3 regions of the Allobosea minatitlanensis genome follow, and region 1 is predicted to be linked to each of the others. Evidence: riboswitches for the same ligand, from Rfam matches in the RefSeq annotation. Region 1 holds a riboswitch; each other region holds the start of a gene.
What was found. A riboswitch is a leader RNA that binds a small molecule or an ion and turns the genes downstream of it on or off. The one in region 1 is predicted to bind fluoride.
Positions count from the first base shown of each region.

Region 2: another riboswitch for fluoride. It lies ahead of eno (phosphopyruvate hydratase); the one in region 1 lies ahead of crcB (fluoride efflux transporter CrcB).
Region 3: another riboswitch for fluoride. It lies ahead of ACWH43_RS08910 (respiratory chain complex I subunit 1 family protein); the one in region 1 lies ahead of crcB (fluoride efflux transporter CrcB).

Region 1 covers NZ_OZ224509.1:2,677,970-2,681,674, forward strand. Annotated here, with positions in the region: gene ACWH43_RS13235 (glycerophosphodiester phosphodiesterase) at 33-1,193, shown strand; gene crcB (fluoride efflux transporter CrcB) at 1,390-1,818, opposite strand; fluoride riboswitch at 1,896-1,974, opposite strand; gene ACWH43_RS13245 (amino acid ABC transporter ATP-binding protein) at 2,126-2,920, opposite strand; gene ACWH43_RS13250 (amino acid ABC transporter permease) at 2,941-3,705, opposite strand, start outside.
Region 2 covers NZ_OZ224509.1:1,813,081-1,816,785, forward strand. Annotated here, with positions in the region: gene ACWH43_RS08875 (MFS transporter) at 1-754, shown strand, start outside; gene ACWH43_RS08880 (universal stress protein) at 806-1,606, opposite strand; partial or broken gene eno (phosphopyruvate hydratase) at 1,682-2,935, opposite strand; fluoride riboswitch at 3,065-3,124, opposite strand; gene ACWH43_RS08890 (hypothetical protein) at 3,255-3,623, opposite strand.
Region 3 covers NZ_OZ224509.1:1,818,884-1,822,588, reverse strand. Annotated here, with positions in the region: gene ACWH43_RS08935 (ArnT family glycosyltransferase) at 1-745, opposite strand, end outside; tRNA gene ACWH43_RS08930 (tRNA-Arg) at 1,327-1,403, opposite strand; gene ACWH43_RS08925 (ETC complex I subunit) at 1,437-1,742, opposite strand; tRNA gene ACWH43_RS08920 (tRNA-Pro) at 1,808-1,884, opposite strand; fluoride riboswitch at 2,179-2,240, shown strand; gene ACWH43_RS08915 (hypothetical protein) at 2,231-2,680, opposite strand; fluoride riboswitch at 2,883-2,945, shown strand; gene ACWH43_RS08910 (respiratory chain complex I subunit 1 family protein) at 2,965-3,705, shown strand, end outside.

The DNA.
Region 1 (3,705 bases):
TTTCGCACGCCCTTTCGCGAGCCGAGGCCGCCATGACGAAGACCCTGCTTTTCTCGACATCGCTTGCCGCCGCCCTGGCGCTGCTGCCGTTGGCGGCCGGCGCCGAGCCCGCCCCGACGCTGTCCGGGCAGCGCCCGCTCGTCATCGCCCATCGCGGCGCCAGCGGCTATCTGCCGGAGCACACGCTGGAGGCCTATCGCCGCGCCATCGCGCTCGGCGCCGACTACATCGAGCCCGATCTGGTCTCGACCAAGGACGGCGTGCTGGTGGTGCGCCACGAGCCGATGCTGAGCGGCACCACCGACGTCGCCGAACGCCCGGAATTCGCGGGCCGCAAGACAACGCGCAAGCTCGACGGCATCGAGACCACCGACTGGTTCGCCAATGATTTCACGCTCGCCGAGATCAAGACTCTGCGCGCCAGGCAGGCCTTCGCCGACCGCGACCAGTCGCATAACGGCAAATACGAGATCCCGACCTTCCAGGAGGTGATCGACCTCGCCAAGGCCGAGAGCGCCCGCAGCGGCCGGACCATCGGCATCTATCCGGAAACCAAGCACCCGACCTATCACGCCTCGCTCGGCCTCGCCTTCGAGGACAAACTCCTCGACATGCTCAAGGCCGCGGGCTGGACCGAGAAGAACTCCCCCGTCTTCATCCAGAGCTTCGAGACGGCGAACCTGAAATATCTGCGCCGCAAGACACAGATCCGCCTCGTCCAGCTCGTCGACGGCGACGGTGTCGACAAGGACGGCAAGGTCACGCTCGCCGCTCCCTTCGACCGGCCCTACGACTTCGCCGTGCTCGGCGACAAGCGCAGCTTCCAGGACATGCTCTCGGCCGAGGGCCTCAAGGAGATCGCGACCTATGCCGACGGCGTCGGCCCGTGGAAGGCCTATTTGATCGGCGCGAAGCAGACGATCGGCCCGGACGGCAAGCCGAAGGACCTGAACGGCGACGGCAAGATCGACGAGCGCGACCGCACCGTCATCGCGCCGAGCGATGTGGTGAAGAATGCGCATGCGGCCGGGCTGCTGGTCCATCCCTGGGCCTATCGCAGCGAGGCGAGCCGGCTCGCCGCCGATTACAACGGCGATCCGATCGCCGAGTACAAGGCGCATCTGGCGCTCGGCGTCGACGGCGTGTTCACCGACTTCACCGACCACGCCGTGAAGGCGCGCGACGGCCAGTAAAGGACAGCCCGAAGAACCCGGTCCTCCCCCCGAGGAGCGATTTCGGCGCAAATGGCATCTCGAGAAGTGCTCCAGGCGGCCCGCCGCCCCTCTGGAACATCCTTCGAGACGCCGCTCTCGCGGCTTCTCGGCATCAGGCCGCGATTTTCAGGTCAGCCTCTCGGTCGGAGAGCTCGGGATGGCGCCGGACGGGCTTTCAGGCCTCCTCCTCCACCACCATCTGGGCGATGCGCTGGTCGCCGTTGAACTTGCTGGCGACGGCGTGGCCGACCGCGACGGCGGTGACGCAAAGCACGACGGACGCGACGATGTTGATCGCGGCCCGCACCATCTCGCCGCTGCGCAGCAGGTCGAGCGTCTGCAGGCTGAAGGACGAGAAGGTGGTGAAGCCGCCGCACAGCCCCACCATCACGAACAGGCGCACCGGCTCGGAGACGGGGAAACGGCCGCTCGCCAGCGTCAACGTGCCGAAGAAGCCGATGACGAAGGAGCCCGCGATGTTGATCAGGATGGTGCCCCATGGCAGGTCCCGGCTGATCGGCAGGGCGAGGATCGAGAGAAGATAGCGCGCCAGCGTGCCGAGCGCGCCTCCGGTCATGACGAGAACGACGGTCGAGAAGGACATGCTCGCTTGGCTCCCTTGTCGGCGGGCATGAAAAACCCGCCTGGCGGCGGGCGTCGGACACACCCCTACCGCGGCTTGCTGCGGTAGGAGTCATCAGCCTCGACCGCAAAGGCGACCGGCAGGCGGTTTCGGGGGAACTCCATCCCCATCACCGGAAAGATAGGGGGCGATGCCGGCCGGCGCAACGGCAAAGACGAACCGCGAGGCGACCCTGCTCCCGTCGGCGGCAGCCCCGGCCGGAACCGGAAAGCGCGCCGATTCCGCGGCGCGCCCGTGGACCGGCCTGTCGATCGCCCTCGCCCGAGCCTCAGTGCAGGATCTGGGAGAGGAAGAGCTTGGTGCGCTCGTGCTGGGGGTTCCTGAAGAATTCGTCGGGCGTGTTCATCTCGACGATCTGGCCGGCATCCATGAAGATGACGCGGTCGGCGACCTGGCGGGCGAAGCCCATCTCATGGGTGACGCAGAGCATGGTCATGCCCTCCTCCGCCAGCGAGACCATGGTGTCGAGCACCTCCTTGACCATCTCGGGGTCGAGCGCCGAGGTCGGCTCGTCGAACAGCATGATCTTGGGGCTCATGCACAGCGAGCGGGCGATCGCCACGCGCTGCTGCTGGCCGCCGGAGAGCTGGCCCGGATATTTCGTCGCCTGCTCGGGGATCTTCACGCGGCGCAGATAGTGCATCGCGATCTCCTCGGCGTCCTTCTTGGGCATCTTCTTCACCCAGATCGGCGCGAGCGTCAGGTTCTCCAGGATCGTCAGATGCGGGAACAGGTTGAAGTGCTGGAAGACCATGCCGACGTCGCGGCGGATCTCGTCGATCTTCTTGAGATCGTTGGTCAGCTCCGTGCCGTCGACGATGATCTGGCCCTTCTGGTGCTCCTCCAGCCGGTTGATGCAGCGGATCATCGTCGACTTGCCCGAGCCCGACGGCCCGCAGATGACCAGCTTCTCGCCGCGCTCGACCTTGAGGTTGATGTCGCGCAGCACGTGGAACTCGCCATACCACTTGTTGACGCCGATCATCTCGACCGCCGTCGCCGTCTTCAGCGAGGTCGGCTTCAAGGCCGCGGGGCGGGTGTCCGTGGTCTTGGTTTCTGCCATTGCCATGTCTTTTGTCCCTCTCAGCGTTTTTGGCCGGCAGCCAGGCGCTTCTCGACCGCGATCGAATAGCGCGACATGCCCCAGCAGCATAGGAAATAGAAGACCGCCGCGAAAGCGTAGCCGGTGGTCCGGGTCGTCGGCGTCGCCCAGGTCGGATCGACCAGCGTCGCCTCGACGGTGCGCAGGAAGTCGAAGATGCCGACGATGGTGACCAGCGTGGTATCCTTGAACAGCCCGATGAAGGTGTTGACGATGCCCGGGATCACGATCCGCAGCGCCTGCGGCAGGATGATCAGCCGCATCATCTGCCAATAGCCGAGGCCGAGCGACATCGCGCCCTCGAACTGCCCCTTCGGGATCGCCTGCAGGCCGCCGCGGATGACCTCGGCCATATAGGCGGAGGCGAAGAGCGCGACGCCGATCAGCGGGCGCAGCAAACGGTCCGGCGAGTACTCCTGCGGCACGAACAGCGGCAGCATGGTGTTGGCCATGAACAGCACCGTGATCAGCGGCACGCCGCGCACGAACTCGATGAAGATCACCGAGAGCAACTGGATGATCGGCAGGCGGGAACGGCGGCCGAGCGCCAGGACGACGCCGAGCGGCAGCGAGAAGACGATGCCGACCGCCGAGATCAGGAAGGTCACCATCATGCCGCCCCACAGGCCGGTGTCGACCCGCAGCAGGCCGATGCGGTCGTCGAGGATGGCGAGGATGCCGAACACCACCAGCGAGAGCAGGATCAGGCTCTTGGCGCCGTGGAAGCGCTTCCAGGGCGGCGCTTC
Region 2 (3,705 bases), 860 kb from region 1:
CGGCGTCGCCCTGCTGGGCTGGGCGCAAGGCCTGGAATGGGCCGACCCGTCCGGGCCGTTCCGCCTGGTCTTCTGGTGGACGCTGATCCCGGGGCTGCTCTCCGTGCTCGCCTTCCTGACGCTGGTGCGGGACCCGGAGCGCTCGCCGAACCCCGCCTTGCGGTTCATCGCGACGCTGCGCTCGCTTCCGGCTCGCTTCCGGCGCTATCTCGGGGCGGTCGGGCTTTTTGGCCTCGGCGACTTCTCGCACAGCCTGCTGATCCTGGCGGCCACGCAATTGCTGACCCCGGATATGGGCGTCGTCCGCGCGGCCCAGATCGCCGGCCTGCTCTATGTCTGGCGCAACCTCGTGCAGATCGCGGCGTCCTATCCCATCGGCGCGGCGGCCGATCGCTACGGCCATCGCCGGATCCTGGTCGCCGGCTACGCGCTGGGGGCCATGACGGCGGTGCTGACGGCCCTGGCCTTCGCCTTCGATGCCGGACGGATCCTCGCGCTCGGCGCGATCTTCGGCGTCGCCGGCCTCTATGTCGCGGTGCAGGAGGCACTGGAGGCGACCGTGACCGCCGAAATGGTGAGCCAGGACAGCCTCGCCGTCAGCTATGGCGCGCTCGGGACGGTGAACGGCGTCGCCAAATTCGTCTCCAGCACCGCGGTGGGCCTCTTGTGGAGCGCCGTCTCGCCGGTGCTCGGCTTCGGCGCCGCCGCGGTGCTGATGGCGTTCGGCACGCGCGCGCTCCTGCGTTCGCGCTGAGCCGCGCCGCCGGGACCGGAACCGGCCTCTCGGCGACGGCCCGGTCCCGCTTCAGTGCATCAGGAAGACCGGAAGCCGGGTTCGGCGCAGCACCTCATGGGTGACGCCGCCGAAGACCCATTCGAAGATCTGGCCGAAGCGGAACGCGCCCATGACGATCGAGTCGGCGCCGAGGGCCTCGGCCTCGGAGAGGATGCGCAGCGCGATGTGCTGGCCGCGCTCCGCCCGGGCGCGCTTCACCTCGGCCGCTATGCCGTGCTCGCGAAGCATGGCGAGCACCTCCGTGCAATCCTGTCCCGCCGGGGTCTCGTCGATCGTCAGCACGGTGACGCGCTGGGCCGCCTGCAGCCAGGGCAGGGCCTTCAGCGCGGCCTTGCGGGCCTGGGTGCCCGGCTTCCAGGCGACGACCATATGCGCGCCGAGGGTGGCGGGCAGCGGGCCTTCGGTCGGGACCAACAGCACCAGCCGGCCGGAGCCGAAGATCGCGGCATGCAGCGCATCGCCGGAATCGAGATTGTGCGGTTGCGCGATCACGATCAGCGCGGCGTCCCTGGCTTCGGCGAGCAAAGAGGATTCGACCGCGCCGACATGCTCCAGCCAGCGGATTTCGGCGCCCGAGAACGAGGCCCAGGCCTCGAAGACCTGGCGCGCCTGGGCGAGCCGCTGCTCCGCCGTCCCTTCCTCGAGCGCGCGCATCTTCTGGATGTCGTACTCCTCGGCGGCGGTGATCAGCCTGGCGGGATCGGCGCAGATATGCAGCGCCGCCAGCGGCAGCGAGCGCGCGAGCCGGGCGGCGCGCTGCGCGACCGTCAGGCAGCGCCTGGCGGAGGAGGCCTCCTCGATCACCGCCATCACCTCGCAAGAGGCGGTTGCCGGGCGGGCCGGGGACGGGCTCCGCCCGTTCGAGGCCGGGGCCGTGAACGGCGAGGCGTAGAAGCTGAGCCCGGCCACCTCGCGCTCGATTTCCAGGAGCCGGTTGTACTTGGCCAGCCTTTCGCCGCGGCAGGGGGCGCCGGCCTTGATCTGCCCGGCATCCATCGCGACGGTGAAATCGGCGATGAAGGCGTCGTCGGTCTCTCCCGAGCGGTGCGAGATGATGTAGCGCCAGCCGGCCGCCCGGCAGGCTGAGATCGCCGCGATCGTCTCGGTCACGGTGCCGATCTGGTTGAGCTTGATCAGCACGGCGTTGGTGGTCTTCTCGGCGATGCCGCGCGCGATCAGGTCCGGGTTGGTGACGTAGATGTCGTCCCCGACGATCTGCACGGAGCCGCCGAGCCCGGCGGTCTGGGCCTGGAAGGCCGCCCAGTCGTGCTCGCCGAAGCCGTCCTCGATCGAGACGATCGGGAAACGCCTGACCCATTCGGCGTAGAGCGAGCCCAGCTCAGCGCCCGACATCGGCCCGGCGCCCGATTTCGACAGGTCGTAGACGCCGTCCTTGGCGAAGGAGGAGGCGGCCGGATCGAGCGCCAGCGCGATCTGCTCGTCCGGGATGAAGCCGGCCCGCTCGATCGCCTCGACGATCAGGGCGCAGGCGGCTTCGTTGCCGTCGAGGTCCGGCGCGAAGCCGCCCTCGTCGCCGATGCCCGTGCCCAGGCCCTTTTCGACCAGGAGCGCCCGCAGCGCGTGATAGGTCTCCGCGCCCCACCGCAGCGCCTCCCTGAAGGAGGGCGCGCCGTGCGGGACGATCATGAATTCCTGGAAGTCCAGCGAGTTTGCGGCATGCCGGCCGCCATTGACGACGTTCATCATCGGCACCGGCAGGCGGTAGGTCGCGCCCTCGGCGAGATAGGCGTAGAGCGGCTTGCCCGCCGCCCTGGCCGCCGCGCGGGCGACGGCCATCGAGGTTCCGACGATCGCGTTGGCGCCGAGCCTCGATTTGTCCGGCGTGCCGTCGGCGTCGATGAGCAGGCGATCGACCCTGGCCTGGTCGGCGGGGTCGACGTCGTCGAGAACCCGGGCGATCTCGGCGAGGTTGGCGATGGCCTTGAGAACGCCGCGGCCGCCATAGCGATGGGGGTCCCCGTCGCGCAGCTCGTGGGCCTCGCCCTCTCCGGTCGACGCGCCGGAGGGAACCGAAGCCTGCCCGATGGCCCCGCTCTCGAGCCGCACTTCGACCCGCATCGTCGGAAATCCGCGCGAGTCGAGGATCTCGTCCCCCAGAACCGCGACAATCCTGTCCATCGCCGAGCCCTCCCTTGTTTTCGTTCGACACCGCTGCCGGCGAATGACGAAGGCCGCTCGCAGCGCGCTGCGGACGGGCCTGCCGTGGCGTGGGAAAGCTGGAAGTCACGATCCCCTACCACGACCATTCGCGCGGTAGGAGTCATCAGCCTCGCGGCGGTTTCGGGGGACTCCATCCCCATCGCGGACAGACTAGTCGGCAGGGGGAACTCAGGCAACGCCAATCGTCGCCGCCTGCGGCTCGAATGGTCTCCGGCCGGACCGAACCGTCCTTGCGAGCGTAGCGGCGAAGGAGGATCCGGTCAGTCCGGAAGCCGGCCTAAGACGGTATCGTGCGCCGTCCGCGGCTGCGACGGACGGGTGGCAGGGCGCGGCCGCGTTCGACGATCCGCTCGGCCAGGCGCGAGAGATCGAGCGGCAGATAGGAGCGGGCAGGCAGGCCGGAGCGGGCATAGAGAGCGAGCGCCTCGAAAGGCGACACCGCCCGCGGCGGGCCGATCTCGACCATCCGCCCGGCCGCGTAGCGAATGTTGAGGTCGACGAAGACGCCTTCGAGGATCACGGGGCGCATCCGGGGCGCCGAGATGCGCGCAGCCGGATAGGCCCGCTTCGACCGGTCGAGATAGGCCTGACGGAAGATCGGGCGCAGCTCGCCGCGAAACCGGCGGATGCCCCGCGGCGACCGCATCGGGAAGGGTTCCGTAGACCCTCAGGAGGAGCGCCATGGCGAGCTCCATCAGGTCTCCGAAGTCGTAGGTGATGTGACGGTG
Region 3 (3,705 bases), 860 kb from region 1:
GCAGCGCCACGATCAGGCAGATCAACAGCCCCGGCCCGAAGCGCAGCGGCTTGAGCCAGCGGAAGGAGCGCTGGCTCGCGCTCAGCACCAGCACGGCGAGGCCCCAGACCATCGGCACGATCGGCCCCTTGATCAGCAGGCCGATGGCGGTGGCGCCCCAGAACACCAGCCAGTTGCGCCGGCTCGGCACGAAGGCGAGCGAGCGCGTCCAGTCGAGCCAGGTCCGGGCGAGCGCGCCCATGCTGGCGACCGCGCAGGCGGCGAGCACGGCGTCGGTCTTGGCGATCCGCGCCTCGACCCCGAGCAGCACCGCCGCCGCCATCAGGGCGCCGCCGAGCAAGGCCAGCGGCGGCGAGAGGAAGGCGAGCAGCGCCCAATAGGTCAGGAGCACGGTCGCGGTCGCGCCGACCAGCGAAGGGATGCGGTAGAGCCAGATCTGCGTGCGCGCCTCCGGCACGCCGAGCGCCGCGCCGGCCTGCACCGCGGCGGCCTGGAGCCAGTAGATGCCGACCGGCTTCTTGTGGCGCGCCTCGTCCTGGAAGCGGATATCGACGAAATCGCCGGTCTCCAGCATCTGCTTGCTGGCCTGGGCGAAGCGCGGCTCGTCGCGGTCGACCGGCTGGAGCGTGGCGAAGCCCGGCAGGAAGGCGCAGAGCGAGAGCAGCAGCAGGAAGGCGCAGGCGCGCCCATGGCTGGCCGAGACGAAGGCGCTGAGCCGGTCGATCGCGGGCGTGAGCGAAAACATCATCCATCCTCGCGACGCCGGGCCGCGCTTGCCGAGAGAGCCGGTCTAGCCGAAGAGCCGCTCCCGATGAAGCGCCTTTCGGGCACGATCAAGGCGGCCGCGCCGCAGGGCGGTCCCGCCACCGCAGGGGGTTCGGTGCCAGGGGCGTTGCGCCGGGAGAATTCTGTTCTAGCCTGGCGGGGCAGAGATCTCCTGTCCCGGCCCGCAATGGATTGGTCCCCCTTACGTCCGCCGGCCTATCCGGGAGACGATCCCCTGGGCCGGCAGCGCCAAAAGCGCGCAGAGGAAGCCCCGCCTGCGCCGATGGCCCCGGCCTTCCTCGCGGCCGCGCCGGCGGTCGAGCGCAAGCCGCCGGACCGGCCGAGCCGGCCGCGCATGGCCGTCGCGGTCCTGCTCGTGGCGGCGACGGCGATCGGCGCCTGGCACTATGCGCGCCGAAGCGCGGCCGAGCCGAAGCCGACCCTTCGAGGCAGCATCGAGGCGCCCGCCCCTCCCGGAGGGGCGACCACGCCTCTGCCGCCAAGCCGGCCGCGCGATCTGGCGCCTGCGCCGATGGGACGCTGAGGCATGGAGGAGGATGGTGGCGAGCCCGGCAGGATTCGAACCTGCGACCTACGGATTAGAAGTCCGTTGCTCTATCCAACTGAGCTACGGGCCCGGGAACGGCGGCTTCAGGCCGCACCTGCCGGCGTCAATGGGTCCACTGGCCGACGCGCGAGAACTTGAAATTGTCCGAATAGGAGATCGAGCGGCGCTTGGGGTCGTTCGGCTGCTCGACGCGGTAGGGAATGCCGTTGCGCGTCGCATAGGCCACCGCCTCGGCCTCGCTGTCGAACCAGAGCTTGAGCTGGCTCTTCATGTCGGAGGACGAGGTCCAGCCCATCAGCGGCTCGATCTGGCGCGGCGCCTCCGGCTCGTATTCGAGCAGCCAGCGCTCGGTCTTGGCCGTGCCGGACTGCATGGCCGTGCGGGCGGGGCGATAGATGCGTGCGGTCATGGAAGCGCTCTGCCGTCACCAACTCTCGTGCGGCCCGACGCCGGGCCGCGGCTGACGTTTCCAGGTGGTCGGGGCACCAGGATTCGAACCTGGGACCCTCTGCTCCCAAAGCAGATGCGCTACCGGGCTGCGCTATACCCCGCCAGTCCGCAAGTGCATCGAAACACTCGCGAAACCATCGCGGCAGCGAAACGTCTCCTGCTGCGACGCGCAACGAGATAGCATCGGCCGGGCGGTTTGGGAACAGGAAGTTCCGGCAAACCGCCCGACGCCGCAGGAGCTTCGCACCCTGCCTTCGCTGCGCCCGCCGGCGTCAGGAGCGGCCCGAGGAACCCGGCTCGCCCCGGCATGCGCGGCCGGGCGCATTCGCGCGAATCGTCGCCCGGAACGGAAGGACGGCGTCAGCCCTATCAACCGCCGCCGGAAAGCGCTACACTCCCGGGCAGGGGATGGAGTCCCCCATAACTGCCTTTACCAGCTGATGACTCCTACAAGCGCACGGGTTGCGCTCGTAGGAGTTCGTTCGGTTTCGACTCCGACGGCATGACCTGCGGCGAGCGAAGGCTCTGGATGCGGGAGAACTGCCGATGCACAGCTTGAATCGCAACCGAATGCAACGCCGGGCGGCGGCCACGCCGGCGGATCCGCATCTGGTCTATGCCGTGGTCGCCCTTTTGCTCGTTTTCGGGATTCTCCAGGTCGACATCCATCGCGATGCCCTGCTGAAGCTCGGCGTGATGATCGGCCACGAACAGATGGATCCGCGCTTCCTGGCTCCATGAGGACGGCGCCGCCCGGCTCGCGCCGGATCGCCCCGGCAGCAAGGACAGCCGTTTCCGGATATCGCCGACCCCGCCGATCCCGCTAGGATGCGCATCTACCTGAAGCCTCGCGACAAGCGGCTGCGGCAGAGCGCCAGGGGCCTGCCGGATGTTCATACGACCTCCCCCGGCCAGATGCGGGCGAACGCTGCCGATCCCAGGCTCACTGCAGCATACCCCTCGCAAGCCGGAAGCGAAGCCGAAGGTTCCGACGGAAGGCAGCCATCGACGCCCGCCTCCGGCGTCGAAAGCAGCTCGCAGACCGCCGGCCTGGCCCTTCCCGGCTCCCGCCTTGACAAACGGAGGGGCGAGGATCAGCGTCATAAACGGCGATGGAGTTCGCCGTTTAACCGCCCTCGGGGCTGATAACTCCTGTCGAGCCGGACTGGCAGACGGGAGTTATGCGACTTGGACCTGCGGTACTTTCCCTCGCAAATTCGATCGAAGCCGCCGCAGAGGCGCCTTGCTGCGGGAGGCCGGCCCTGACCGGCCGCGACATCGCCCTCCAGCTCGCGCAGGTGCTCAGCGTCCTGCTGCTGGCGCCCTTGCTGCAAGGCGTCATCCTCCAGTTCGAGGAGCGCGTGCAGCGCAGCCAGGGGCTGGGCCTCTTCCAGCCCTATCGCGATCTCTGGAAGCTGTTCCACAAGCAGATCGTCGTGCCGGAAACCGCCTCCTGGCTCTACTGGGCGGCGCCGATCGTCGCCTTCACCACGACGCTGACCGTTCCGATCCTGATCCCGGTGCTGACCGACTATCCGCTGCCGCTGTCGGATATGGGCGACATCCTCGGCGGCGGCCTTGTGCTGACGCTGGGCTCCTTCATGATCACGCTGGCGGGGCTCGACACCCGCAGCGCCTATGGCGGCATCGGCTCGAGCCGCGCTGTCATGGTCGCGATCCTGGCCGAGCCGACGCTGATCCTCGTCTTCGTCGGCATCACGCTGCTGGCGAAGGCGATGCTGCCCTTCGTCGTCAACCATCTGCTCGTCGCCGAGCCCTCGATCTACTGGGGGCCGACGCATCTCTTCCTGGTCGCGGCCTTCTTCGTGCTGCTGCTGGTCGAGACCGACCGGCTGCCGATCCATTCGAGCACGCATATCGAAATCTACATGATCGAGGAGGGGCGCATCCTCGAATATTCC